Regions from separate parts of the Saccharococcus thermophilus genome, predicted to be linked through region 3. Evidence: riboswitches for the same ligand, from Rfam matches in the RefSeq annotation. Region 3 holds a riboswitch; each other region holds the start of a gene.

Region 1 (3,208 bases), 1.1 Mb from region 3:
CCCATTTCCATTATGTATTAATTGCTGGTACGGTGTTTGCTTGTTTTGCTGGGCTTCATTATTGGTATCCGAAAATGTTTGGTCATCTATTAAATGAACGTTTAGGAAAATGGACGTTCTGGCTCTTTATGATTGGATTTAACGTTTGCTTCTTTCCAATGTATTTCTTAGGATTAATGGGAATGACGCGACGCATGTACACGTACTCTGCCGGACTTGGCTGGACGCCGCTGAACGTTGTCGCGACGATTGGCGCGGCGCTGATGGGTATCGGCTTTATCATGCTTTGCTATAACATTTATTACAGCGCGCGGTACGGCGAGCGCGACATGACCGGAGACCCGTGGGACGGACGCACGCTCGAGTGGGCGACTGCTTCACCGCCAGCGCACTACAATTTCCCAATCACTCCGGAAGTAACGGATTTGGACGCTTATTGGGTGATGAAGAAAAACGGCAACGGATTTGAAGTAAAAGAAGAACAATTAAAGCCGATTCATATGCCAAGCAACTCAGGCCGCCCGTTCTTGATTTCGATTGCGTTTTTCTTCGCGGGCTTTGGTCTTGTCTTTAAATGGTTTACGCTGGCGATTATCGCTGCGATCTTCATTATTCTCGGTTTAATTCTCCGTTCGTTTGACGATGATGACGGCTATTACATTAGCGTGGACGAGATTAAACGCACGGAGCGTTTGGCACGGAAGGGGGCGTAACGGATGGCAGAAGCAGCTCACCGATATGATGAAACGATGCCGCTCGAGTATCGGACGGAAGAAAGCCGTTTAAATATTTTAGGATTTTGGATTTTCCTTGGCGCCGAGGTCGCGTTGTTTGCGACCTTGTTCGCCACCTATCTTGTTTTATTTCAGCGTACGGGAAGCGGCCCGACCGCGAAAGACCTATTTGAGGTAAAAGATGTTTTAATCGAAACGTTGCTTCTATTAACAAGCAGCTTTACGTGCGGACTCGCCATTTTTGAAATGCGCCGCGGCCGCATGAGCGGGCTGTTGGCATGGCTGTTGGTGACGCTTCTTTTAGGCGCAGGGTTTATTACCTTTGAAATTCGCGAATTTATTCATTATGTCCATGAAGGGGCAACGATACAGACAAGCGCGTTTCTCTCTAGCTTTTTCGTGCTTGTCGGAACGCACGGGGCGCACGTCAGCCTTGGGATTGGCTGGATGATTTTAATTATCATTCAGCTGCTGCAGCGCGGATTTACGCCGCGGACGGCAAGAAAAGTGTTTATCGTCAGCTTGTATTGGCACTTCCTTGACGTCGTGTGGATTTTTATCTTTACATTAGTTTATTTGACCGGGATGGTGATCTAGGATGGGTGCAAACAATCACCATGAATCATTTCCTTGGAAACATATCATTGGATTTATTCTCTCGCTTGTGCTGACGTTCGCTGCGCTTTGGGTCGCGCTATCTTCGGGATTAACGGTGAAGGCGATTATTGGCGTCATCGTCATTTTTGCGATCATTCAAGCAAGCTTGCAGCTATTTATGTTTATGCATATGACGGAAAGCGACAGCGGCAAAATTCAAACGATCAATATGGCGTATGCCTTTTTTATTGCGATAGTGGTTGTTGCCGGGTCGGTTTGGACGATGTCATTCGTATTGTAATGCGGAATCGCTGGCTCTCTCTATGTAGGAGAGCCAGCTTTTTTATATATTGACGGCAAATATAACGCTATGATAGGATAAAAGAAATCCAAGAAAGAAGATAAAATAAAGCGGAAAAAACGGAGATTAAACGAAATAGTAAATCTTATCCAGAGAGGTAGAGGGACTGGCCCGATGAAGCCCAGCAGCCCCTGATGTTCGTCAGAAAGGTGCTAATTCCAGCAGAACGGTTGGTTCTGGAGGATAAGATGAAGCAAAAACTTCTTCTTATCGAAGAAGTTTTTTATTTTTCCGGTTCATGGGGGAGGAGAGGAGCAAGATGAGATACGGGTTTTGGCTGCCGATTTTCGGAGGATGGCTGCGCAATGTTGATGATGAAATGATGCCGGCGACGTTTGAATATGCCAAAACGGTGGCGCAAAAAGCGGAACAATGGGGATATAGCACGACATTAGTCGCCGAGCTGTATTTAAATGATATAAAAGGACCGGAGAGCGATTCGCTGGAAGCATGGTCGACCGCGGCGGCGCTGGCGGCGGTGACAGAAAAATTGGAAATTATGGCGGCAGTCCGTCCCGGTTTCCATAATCCGGCTGTTACGGCGAAAATGGCGGCCAATATTGACCACATCAGCAACGGCCGCTTCACGCTGAATGTCGTATCAGCATGGTGGGAAGAAGAAGCACGTCAATATGGCGGCATTTTTACCGAACATGATGAGCGCTATGACCGCACGGAAGAATTCGTTCAAGTGTTAAAAGGGATGTGGACGAACGATGTATTTGATTTCCGGGGAAAATTTTATGAAGTAAAAGGTGCCCATTTAGCACCGAAACCAGTACAAAAGCCGTATCCGGTTTTGTACGCCGGCGGCGAGAGCGAACGGGGAAAACAAGCGATTGTGGAGCATTGCGATGCGTATGTGATGCATGGCGGAACAGTCGAAGAAATCGCCCGCAAAGTTGCTGATATGAAGCAGCGACGCAAACAGGCGGGAAAAGAGCCGTTTCGCTCGTTTGGCATGGCGGCGTTTGTCATTTGCCGCGACAGCGAGGAGGAAGCGCAGGCGGAATTAAAGCGCATTACCGACGTCAAATTATCGAGCGGCTATGCAGGATATAAGGATTTCGTCAATAAATCCCAGCTTGAGTTGCAGTTAAAATTGCAAGACTATTCCGTATCGAATCGTGGACTGCGGCCAAACTTCATCGGCACGCCGGAGCAAATTGCCGATCGCATTTTGGCGTATGAAGCTGCAGGGGTTGATTTATTATTATTACAATTTTCTCCGCAATTGGAGGAAATGGAGCAGTTTGCCAAACAAGTAATGCCGCTTGTCGAGGAGCGACGGAATTCGCTTGCGGCAAAAGGGGGAAAATAAGATGAGCAAAATTTACATTATTCATGAAAATAGCGAATGGACCGTGCATTTAACGCGGCGGTTGGATGAACTTGGTCTGCCTTATGAAGAATGGTTTTTAGACAAGGGGACGATCGATTTATCGGCGACGCCGCCGGAAGGGGTATTTTACAACCGGATGAGCGCCTCTTCCCATACGCGGGGGCATCGTTTTGC
Region 2 (3,208 bases), 1.2 Mb from region 3:
GGCACAGCCGACTGCGTCAATAACGATAACATCATTGTCTTCTTCGCTGAAAATCCGAGCGAAAGATATAATGGGGCAGCGATCACGACAGCAATGCCAAATCCGCTGACCGCTTCCAGGAAAGGACCTAAAGCGGCAGAAATAAGCAGTCCTTGCTCTGCCGGTGAATGGCAAAAGCGGAATAAACCATAAGCAATAATATTCATCGCTCCGCTTTCATTCAGCAAGTTGTACAAAAGCAGCCCAAACACTAATACATAAATGACCGTCACCGACAACAACATTCCGTGAATCGAGGAATGAAGCAAATCCTGCACCGACGCATCAAAAGAAAAAAAGGCCAATGCGAAAGCCAATCCATACGAACAGACAGCGGTATACAGCGCCGGCATTTTCAGCCAAACCAAGCAAATGAGAGCGAATAAAATAGGCAATCCTGCTAATAAGAAATGAATCGCATCATGCATAAAACATCCCCCTCTCCCCTTTTATCCACTATAGTGGATATATATAATTATTCTCTACAAAAAACTGTAAGTCAAGACAAAATTTCCACTATAGTGTAATATATGAAGAAAGGAGGAAGACAGTCATGAATTTTGGAAAAAACGTACGAGAAGCTAGAAAGCGTAAATCTCTTTCGCTACAGGCGTTATCAGAGCGCTGCGGAGTTAGCCGCTCCATGCTGTCGCAAATCGAGAGAGGAGAAAAAAACCCGACCATTCAGGTAGCTTGCCAGATCGCTGAAGGGTTAGATATGACTCTTTCACAATTATTAGGGGAAGATGATCAAAGCGAAGTCATTATCATTAGAAAAGATGAGCGATACGTATATAAAGACGAACGGAGCGGCTTTGAACGCCATCTTTTGTCCCCTTCTTTTCCGTCAAAAGGGATTGAGTTTGTTTTCAACCGGATCCCGCCAAAACAAGAGTCGGGTGTTTTTCCAAAGCATAAAAAAGGAGTAAAAGAGTATATCTCTGTAGCTAAAGGAAAGTTAAGAGTCGTGCTGGGAACCCAATCATATGACTTGGAAGAAGGAGATTCGATATACTACGAAGCCGATATAGAACATCGTTTCATCAATATCGGGGAGGAAGAATGCCACTACTACCTAGTCATTGATTCCAATTATATACATTCACTATAGTGAACAACACTGCTTTTTAACATGTCCACCGAGAAGTCTCCCACCTCTAAACAGAGTGTAGGTGGGAGAGGTTCATGCATTAATGCTTTTTTCTATTGAGGATGGAATATTTTCTTGAAAACGATTTTATTATATTGAATATTTTCAGAAAATGCTTTACATTATATATTAACTATAAACGTTTGGCTACAACTTCATAGCGAATTTCTTATCAAGAGAGGGGGAGGGACTGGCCCGGTGAACCCTCAGCAACCTGACGGATGTCAAGGTGCTAAATCCAGACAGGCAAAACGCCTGGAAGATAAGAAGAGACGATACATAAAAAGTCTTCTTCTTATAGAAGGCTTTTTTCTTTTACCATTTTCATAGAACGGGGGAATGAGCGTGGGGCTTTTGCAAGACTTAAAAGAACGCATCCTTATCGCCGATGGCGCGATGGGAACGCTATTATACTCGCACGGCGTCGACCGATGTTTTGAAGAACTAAACTTATCGAAACCGGAAGACATCCTTCATATTCATGAAGCATATATCGCCGCGGGTGCCGAGGTCATTCAAACGAATACATACGGCGCCAACTACGTCAAACTCGCCCGCTATGGACTCGAAGACGAAGTGCCGGCGATAAACCGCGCGGCGGCAAGGCTCGCCAAACAGGCGGCGGGAAATAAAGCCTACGTGCTTGGAACGATCGGCGGATTGCGCAGCATCAATAAAAGCGCCGTTTCCATCGAAGAGGTAAAGCGGACGTTTCGCGAGCAATTGTTTGTGCTGTTAAATGAAGACGTCGACGGCTTGTTGCTCGAGACGTATTACGATTTAGAAGAATTAGAGACGGTTCTTGCGATCGCGCGCAAAGAAACGGATAAACCGATTATCGCGCACGTCTCCCTCCACGAAGTCGGCGTTTTGCAAGACGGCACTCCGCTTGCTGAAGCGTTGGCGCGCTTGGAGCAGCTGGGAGCCGATGTCGTCGGGCTGAACTGCCGCCTCGGCCCGTACCATATGATCCGCTCGCTGGAGGAAGTGCCGCTGCCAAACAGAGCGTTTCTTTCCGCGTATCCGAACGCGAGCCTGCCGGATTATCGCGACGGACGGCTTGTCTATGAAACAAACACCGATTATTTTAAAGAAACAGCGCTCGCCTTCCGTGAGCAAGGCGTGCGCCTGATTGGCGGCTGCTGCGGCACGACGCCGAAACATATCGAAGCGATGGCGGGCGCCTTAACCGATCGGACGCCGGTGCAAACGAAAACGGTGAAGCGGCGCCATATTTCCATTTCCCTTCAATCGAACGAACCAAATGCCGTCCCGCCGCTGCAAGACATCGTACGCAAGCGGCGTTCGGTAATCGTCGAGCTCGATCCGCCGAAAAAATTAGGAATCGCCAAATTTTTAGAAGGTGCCAAAGCGCTGAAAGAAGCGAATATTGATGCGCTGACACTGGCTGACAACTCGCTGGCTACACCACGGATCAGCAACATGGCGCTCGGCTCCATCGTCAAAGAGCATCTTGGCATCCGCCCGCTTATTCATATCACCTGCCGCGACCGCAACTTGATCGGGCTGCAGTCGCACCTGATGGGCTTGCATACGCTTGGCATCACCGATGTGCTCGCCATTACCGGCGATCCATCGAAAATCGGCGATTTTCCTGGAGCGACATCGGTCTACGACTTATCGTCTTTTGACTTGATTCGGCTCATTCGCCAGTTTAATGAAGGGCTGTCGTATTCAGGAAAACCGCTCGGTCAAAAAACGAATTTTTCGATCGCCGCGGCCTTTAACCCGAACGTCCGCCATTTGGATAAGGCCGTAGAACGCTTAGAGAAAAAAATTCAATGCGGCGCCCACTATTTTATTACCCAGCCGCTTTATTCCGAACGGCAAATCGAGGAAGTGTACGAAGCGACGAAGCATCTTGAGACGCCGATTTACATCGGCATTATGCCGCTAGTGAGCGCGCGCAACGCCGATTTCCTTCACCATGAAGTGCCGGGCATCACGCTGTCGGAAGAAATCCGCTTGCGCATGGCGGCATGCGCCAACGACCCGGTA
Region 3 (3,208 bases):
CACCCCTTTTTCGATTTCTCGCAACGATGTTTCTACAATTCTTGCAAAAAACGGAACGGCAGCGACCGACAAAGATACGGACGCAGCAGTAGGTCCGATCGTTGTTCCGGTAATCAGTTTCGTAAGCGGCAACAGCCCGACGAGCAAGATGACAAACGGTATCGAGCGAATCATATTGACGATAAAGCCAAGGACGGATTTGACCACTGTGTTCTCCAAAAACAGACCGCGGTCGGTGACGAATAAGAGAATTCCGAGCGGCAAACCGGCAAGGATCGCGACGAAAAGGGAAATTGCCACCATATAAATCGTCTCTAAAAACGCTTTGTTCAGTTCGGGAATTAAATCAATTAACGCATCAAGCAGCATGTGCAATCACTTCCAATCCGTTCGTTCTTTGCGAAATGTAGTGAATGGCCCGCTCGATTTCTTCCGGTTCGCCGATCAGCTCCATGACAAAGATTCCGAGCGGCATCTCTTGAATATACTCGATTTTTCCATGCAAAATATTGCATTTTACTTTAAAGGTTTGTAGCATATCAGAAACGATTGCTTCCTCGGCTGTCTTCCCTTTGAACTGGATTTTGACAATCGTTCCTGTCCGCTTCTGCAGCAGATGATCAGGGAGTTCAAACCGCAATATACTGTTGATAAAGGACTTTGTTAATTCTTCTTTCGGATTTGTAAAAATGTCATATACGGTACCTAATTCGATGATTTTCCCGTTTTGCATGACAGCGACGCGGTCGCATATATCTTTGACCACTTCCATTTCATGTGTAATCAGCACAATCGTAATGCCAAGTTCACGGTTGATTTTTTTCAACAGCGTCAAAATCGATTTTGTTGTACTTGGGTCTAGCGCCGATGTTGCTTCGTCGCACAAGAGGACGGTCGGGTCGTTGGCAAGCGCCCGCGCGATGCCAACCCGCTGCTTTTGCCCGCCGCTTAGCTGGGAAGGGTACGCATCCCGCTTATCGGAAAGCCCGACCATTTCAAGCAATTCATTGACTCTTTTTTCAATTTCTTCTTTTGGCTTTTTTGCCGCTTTTAAGGCAAATGCGACATTTTCAAACACAGTTTTGGAGCTGACAAGATAAAAGTGTTGAAAAATCATTCCGATTTTTAAGCGGGCCTGCCGCAGCTGTTTGTCATTCAACGTTGTTAAATCGACACCATCGATGATGACTTGGCCAGATGTCGGGCGTTCCAAAAGATTTAAACAGCGCAACAACGTGCTTTTGCCGGCACCGCTATAGCCGATAATTCCAAAGATCTCCCCGTCTTGAATGGTTAAGGATACGTTGTCGACGCCGACGACTTGCTTTTTTTTCGTGGAATAAATTTTTGTTACATTTTTTATTTCGATCATCACTTCTTCCCTCCCGATCTATTTGCGGAGTTTTATGTAATTGTGAAAAACTATGTATGTAAGAATTTTTGCTTCTTTGCTTTTCCTGGAGCTGGAAAATAAAAACGCCCCTTTCATTCAGAAAGAGGCATCGGTATGTAAATACCCGACTTATCTTTCAGAATGAAAGCCATTCTGCAGGAATTGGCACCGTTCCCTAAAAGGGAGGTTGCCGGACGTCATTGGGCCTGTTCCCTCGGTCACTCTTGATAAGCGGTTTGTTGTATGCAATTTTTACATTCATCATAATTCCAAGAAAGCCGATTGTCAATATTGGTTTTGGTGATGATAGGTAAGACAGCGCTTACATCATTGTTATACCGCGAAAAAGTTTTTTTGCAGGTGTTTTCCTTTTTCATGGAGAACAAATTAGGTACCGTCAAGAATTTTGTGTAATGTAAGATAGATAGGGTATCTCTGAAATGGATTTAGAATAGAGGGGGGATATTTCCTCCACACGAGAGACTGAATATTCAGTCTCTTGTGTGGAAAGGGAGAATCCTCCTATTTTGTTTATTTACAATATTTGGTTAACAATAACGTTCTTCAAACATTCGTTGAAGAGCTTCCTGCGCTTCGGCAAATCCTCTTAACTTTCGCCCTGCCCATTTCTCATTAAAATCTTGGATGGTCAAATACACGACTTTTTCCGCGGCTTCTAAACTGCTCAAACTGTTCATCGGCTTTAGACGTTTCCGAATCTCTTTGATCGTTCGTTCGATGACATTCGTCGTGTAAATCACACTTCGAATACTGCTTGGATAATCCATAAATGTAAGGAGGACATCCAACTCATTGGCCCAAGACTGAACTTCTCTTGGATATTTGCTGGACCATTTCGACTCAAACTGTTGAAACATTTGTAACGCCATCTCCTTATTCGGCGCGCGATAAATCAGCTTGAGATCCTCGGCCACTTCGAATTGGTCTTTTTTCCGAACACGGCTGAGGGTGTTGCGGACTTTGTGCACGACACAGCGCTGCACATCGGCTTTCGGATACACCGCCTTAAAGGCTTCCTCCAGCCCCGGAAGGCCATCGAAGACGCCAAGAAGCACTTCCTTGACGCCTCTTTGGTAGAGGTGTTGAAGAATTTCCTGCCATCCATAGGCGCTTTCTTGTCCTCCCACGAAGAAATCCAGAATTTCTCGATACCCTTCTTCATTCACTCCTAACACCACATAAATGACTTCTTTCTCTACCGTATCGCGGCGAAGTTTCACGTACAAGCCGTCCAAATATAAGACAGAATAACGTTTGGATAGTGGACGATGGTGCCATTTCTCGATGTCTTCTTTCACGACATCGGTAATACGGCTGATCGTCGCTGGAGAATAAGCATTTCCTAGAATTCGTTCGATAAACTTGCCAATTTCCCGTGTACTCATGCCACTTTGATACATCCTAATGATGGCTTCCTCCAGCCAGCCGGTGTGGCGTTGATAAGGGGCAAACAACTGTGTTTGAAATTCCCCGTTTCGGTCTCTTGGAACCAAAAGACCCTCAATCCGGCCATATTGCGTATCTAGATTTCGCTGATAGTAGCCGTTTCTCATATTCGGCGTTCCAGCCTGTTCGATTTCGAGGAAATGTTTGATTTCTTCCCGCATAATCAGCTCTAATTTTTCCTTCACAAACTGACGAATGACACTTTCCAGTTGATTTGCCCAGTCGACATTCGGTATACTTCTTTTAGACATAGGTAGGGTACTCCTTTCTCTAAGATTTTTGGTCCAATCAGAGAATACCCTACCTTTTTTCTTTTGTTCTAGCAAAATGCTTTACACAAACTTTTAT
Region 4 (3,208 bases), 850 kb from region 3:
AAGTTTTCGCGGAATTTTGCGGCCAGTTCTTTTGCTTTTTGTTCATATGCGTTTTTATCAGCCCAAGTATTTTGCGGCTGCAGCACTTCATCTGGCACTCCTGGAATATGAAGTGGAATGGCCAAGCCAAAAATAGGGTCTTTCACTGTTTCAACATTGTCCAGTTCTCCTTCGACAGCTGCTTGCACCATCGCACGGGTGTAGGCAAGCTTCATGCGGCTGCCGACTCCGTACTCCCCGCCGGTCCAACCAGTGTTGACAAGGAATACCCGCACGTTATGTTCCGTGATTTTTTTGCCGAGCATTTCCGCATAGCGCACGGCTGGAAGCGGCAAAAACGGAGCGCCAAAGCAAGTAGAGAATGTCGCTTGCGGAGAAGTGATTCCTCGTTCGGTGCCGGCGAGCTTGCTCGTATAGCCGCTTAAGAAATGGTACATTGCTTGTTCACGCGTCAGTTTGCTAATTGGCGGCAATACGCCAAACGCGTCTGCGGTTAAGAAAATAATCGTCGATGGGTGGCCGGCAATGCTTGGATCCACGATGTTGGCAATGGCCTGAATCGGGTAAGCCGCACGCGTATTTTCCGTTAATGTCGCATCATCGTAATTTGGTATTCTTGTATGCTCATCGATTACCACGTTTTCGAGCACCGCTCCGAACCCGATGGCGTCAAAGATTTGCGGTTCTTTTTCGCGGGATAGGTTAATGCATTTCGCATAACATCCGCCTTCGATATTAAAGATGCCGCGGTTTGACCAACCGTGTTCGTCATCACCGATTAAGCGGCGGTTTGGATCAGCGGAAAGCGTCGTTTTTCCTGTTCCCGACAGTCCGAAGAATAATGCAACGTCTCCTTCTTTGCCGACGTTGGCTGAGCAATGCATTGAAAGAATCCCTTGCTCTGGAAGCAAATAGTTCATCACCGAGAAAATCGATTTTTTCATTTCGCCGGCATATTCCGTTCCGCCGATTAACACGATGCGGCGCTCAAAAGAGATGATAATAAACGCTTCTGATCTTGTTCCGTCCACCGCCGGATCTGCTTTGAAATTTGGAGCAGAGATCACCGTAAATTGCGCTTCATGTGTTTGTAATTCCTCTGCGCTTGGGCGAATAAATAATTGATGGGCAAATAAATTATGCCAAGCGAATTCGTTAATCACTTGAATCGGCAAACGATATTTAGGATCAGCACCGGCAAATCCTTTAAAGACAAAAACTTCATCTTGTTTCATTAAATGATCAAGCACTTTATTATATAAATTTTCAAACACTTCTTCCGAAATCGGCTGGTTGACTGTTCCCCAATCGATTTTTGCTTTTGTCGATGCTTCTTCGACAATGTATTTATCCTTTGGCGAGCGGCCTGTATATTTTCCTGTCGTTACCGCCACCGCCCCAGTAGCTGTTAAGTGACCTTCCTTACGCTGCAGCACTTTTTCCACCAGCTGTGCTACCGATAAATTGTGAAATACGTTTGGTTTTTGCAATAATAAAGAAAGTTTATTGGTCATTTTTGCGATCCCCATTTTCAAAACCTACCTTTTTTTATTTAATAATCCTTATAAAATAGTATAACACATTTTTATTATTAGTCCATACTATTTGTGACGATTTCTTTTGTTTATTTTTCCTGTTTTTTTCATAAAAAATTCGCCGCATTTTGTTGACTTTTCGAGCTTCATTACGATATGATAAGTCATTGAACGGATACTCTTATCCCGAGTTGGCGGAGGGACAGGCCCAATGAAGCCCAGCAACCGTCACAACTGGAAACATGTGAAATGGTGCTAACCTGTGGCAAGGCGGTGTCCTTGAACGATAAGAGTGAAAGGAGCAATTACGATTGCAATGACCTTTCCTCACCGTTACAGGAAAGGTTTTTTTATATGAGAAAATGAAACAAGGGAAATGAGTACCGTATCGCCCCGCCGTTTACGGCATTATCATTTTCGATGTTTGATTATATAAAGAGGAGGAAAATGCCGAATGTCATCAAAAAGACGTTTATTTACTTCAGAGTCTGTAACAGAAGGCCATCCGGATAAAATTTGCGACCAAATTTCCGATGCAATTTTAGATGCGATCCTAGAAAAAGACCCGAACGCTCGCGTTGCCTGCGAAACGAGTGTGACAACAGGGCTCGTGCTCGTAAGCGGAGAAATTACGACATCAACATATGTCGACATTCCAAGAATCGTTCGCGATACGGTTCGCGAAATTGGCTATACGCGTGCTAAATTCGGTTTTGATGCGGATACATGCGCCGTGTTGACATCGATTGACGAGCAGTCGCCAGATATCGCGATGGGAGTCGATCGGGCGTTAGAAGCTCGTGAAGGTCAGATGACTGACGAGGAAATCGAAGCGATCGGCGCCGGTGACCAAGGGCTTATGTTTGGCTTTGCCTGCAATGAAACAGAAGAGTTAATGCCGCTTCCGATTTCATTGGCGCACCGTTTGGCACGCCGCTTGGCGGAAGTGCGTAAGGAAGATGTTTTGCCATATTTACGTCCAGACGGTAAGACACAAGTAACGGTGGAATATGATGAAAATGGCAAACCTGTTCGCGTCGATACGATTGTCGTGTCCGCGCAGCATCATCCAGAAGTTACGCAAGAACAAATTGAACGCGATATTAAAGAACATGTCATTAAGCCGGTAGTGCCAGCCGGGCTCATCGATGAAAATACGAAATATTTTATTAACCCAACAGGTCGCTTTGTTATCGGCGGGCCTCAAGGCGACGCGGGATTAACGGGACGGAAAATTATTGTGGACACATACGGCGGCTACGCACGTCACGGCGGCGGTGCGTTCTCCGGAAAAGATCCAACAAAAGTAGACCGTTCTGCTGCGTATGCGGCCCGTTATGTCGCGAAAAATATCGTGGCGGCAGGACTTGCCGATAAGTGTGAAGTGCAATTGGCCTATGCGATTGGGGTGGCAAGACCGGTCTCGATTTCGATTGACACATTTGGCACGGGAAAAGTATCCGAAGACATTTTAATCGAAGTCGTGCGCAACAACTTCGACCTGCGCCCGGCAGGAATTATTAAAATGTTGGATTTGCGCCGTCCGATTTACAAGCAAACGGCTGCTTACGGCCATTTTGGACGTACGGATATCGACCTGCCATGGGAGCGTACGGATAAAGCAGAAGCATTGAAAGAGCAAGCTTTTGCGTTAGCGAAGCAATAATAAAACA

The links. A riboswitch is a leader RNA that binds a small molecule or an ion and turns the genes downstream of it on or off. The one in region 3 is predicted to bind S-adenosylmethionine.
Region 1: it holds a riboswitch for S-adenosylmethionine, as region 3 does, so the genes downstream of both, BDD39_RS01620 (LLM class flavin-dependent oxidoreductase) here and BDD39_RS07415 (methionine ABC transporter ATP-binding protein) in region 3, are expected to answer to the same signal.
Region 2: it holds a riboswitch for S-adenosylmethionine, as region 3 does, so the genes downstream of both, BDD39_RS13800 (bifunctional homocysteine S-methyltransferase/methylenetetrahydrofolate reductase) here and BDD39_RS07415 (methionine ABC transporter ATP-binding protein) in region 3, are expected to answer to the same signal.
Region 4: it holds a riboswitch for S-adenosylmethionine, as region 3 does, so the genes downstream of both, metK (methionine adenosyltransferase) here and BDD39_RS07415 (methionine ABC transporter ATP-binding protein) in region 3, are expected to answer to the same signal.

The regions. Positions count from the first base shown of each region.
Region 1 covers NZ_JAASRS010000001.1:286,783-289,990, forward strand. Annotated here, with positions in the region: gene qoxB (cytochrome aa3 quinol oxidase subunit I) at 1-713, shown strand, start outside; gene qoxC (cytochrome aa3 quinol oxidase subunit III) at 717-1,331, shown strand; gene qoxD (cytochrome aa3 quinol oxidase subunit IV) at 1,333-1,632, shown strand; SAM riboswitch class I at 1,775-1,882, shown strand; gene BDD39_RS01620 (LLM class flavin-dependent oxidoreductase) at 1,952-3,013, shown strand; gene BDD39_RS01625 (ATP-grasp domain-containing protein) at 3,015-3,208, shown strand, end outside.
Region 2 covers NZ_JAASRS010000001.1:2,653,603-2,656,810, forward strand. Annotated here, with positions in the region: gene BDD39_RS13790 (L-lactate permease) at 1-467, opposite strand, end outside; gene BDD39_RS13795 (helix-turn-helix domain-containing protein) at 593-1,150, shown strand; SAM riboswitch class I at 1,356-1,458, shown strand; gene BDD39_RS13800 (bifunctional homocysteine S-methyltransferase/methylenetetrahydrofolate reductase) at 1,535-3,208, shown strand, end outside.
Region 3 covers NZ_JAASRS010000001.1:1,432,572-1,435,779, reverse strand. Annotated here, with positions in the region: gene BDD39_RS07420 (methionine ABC transporter permease) at 1-369, opposite strand, end outside; gene BDD39_RS07415 (methionine ABC transporter ATP-binding protein) at 359-1,372, opposite strand; SAM riboswitch class I at 1,520-1,627, opposite strand; gene BDD39_RS07410 (IS256 family transposase) at 1,942-3,111, opposite strand.
Region 4 covers NZ_JAASRS010000001.1:2,284,432-2,287,639, reverse strand. Annotated here, with positions in the region: gene pckA (phosphoenolpyruvate carboxykinase (ATP)) at 1-1,529, opposite strand, end outside; SAM riboswitch class I at 1,714-1,828, shown strand; gene metK (methionine adenosyltransferase) at 1,990-3,201, shown strand.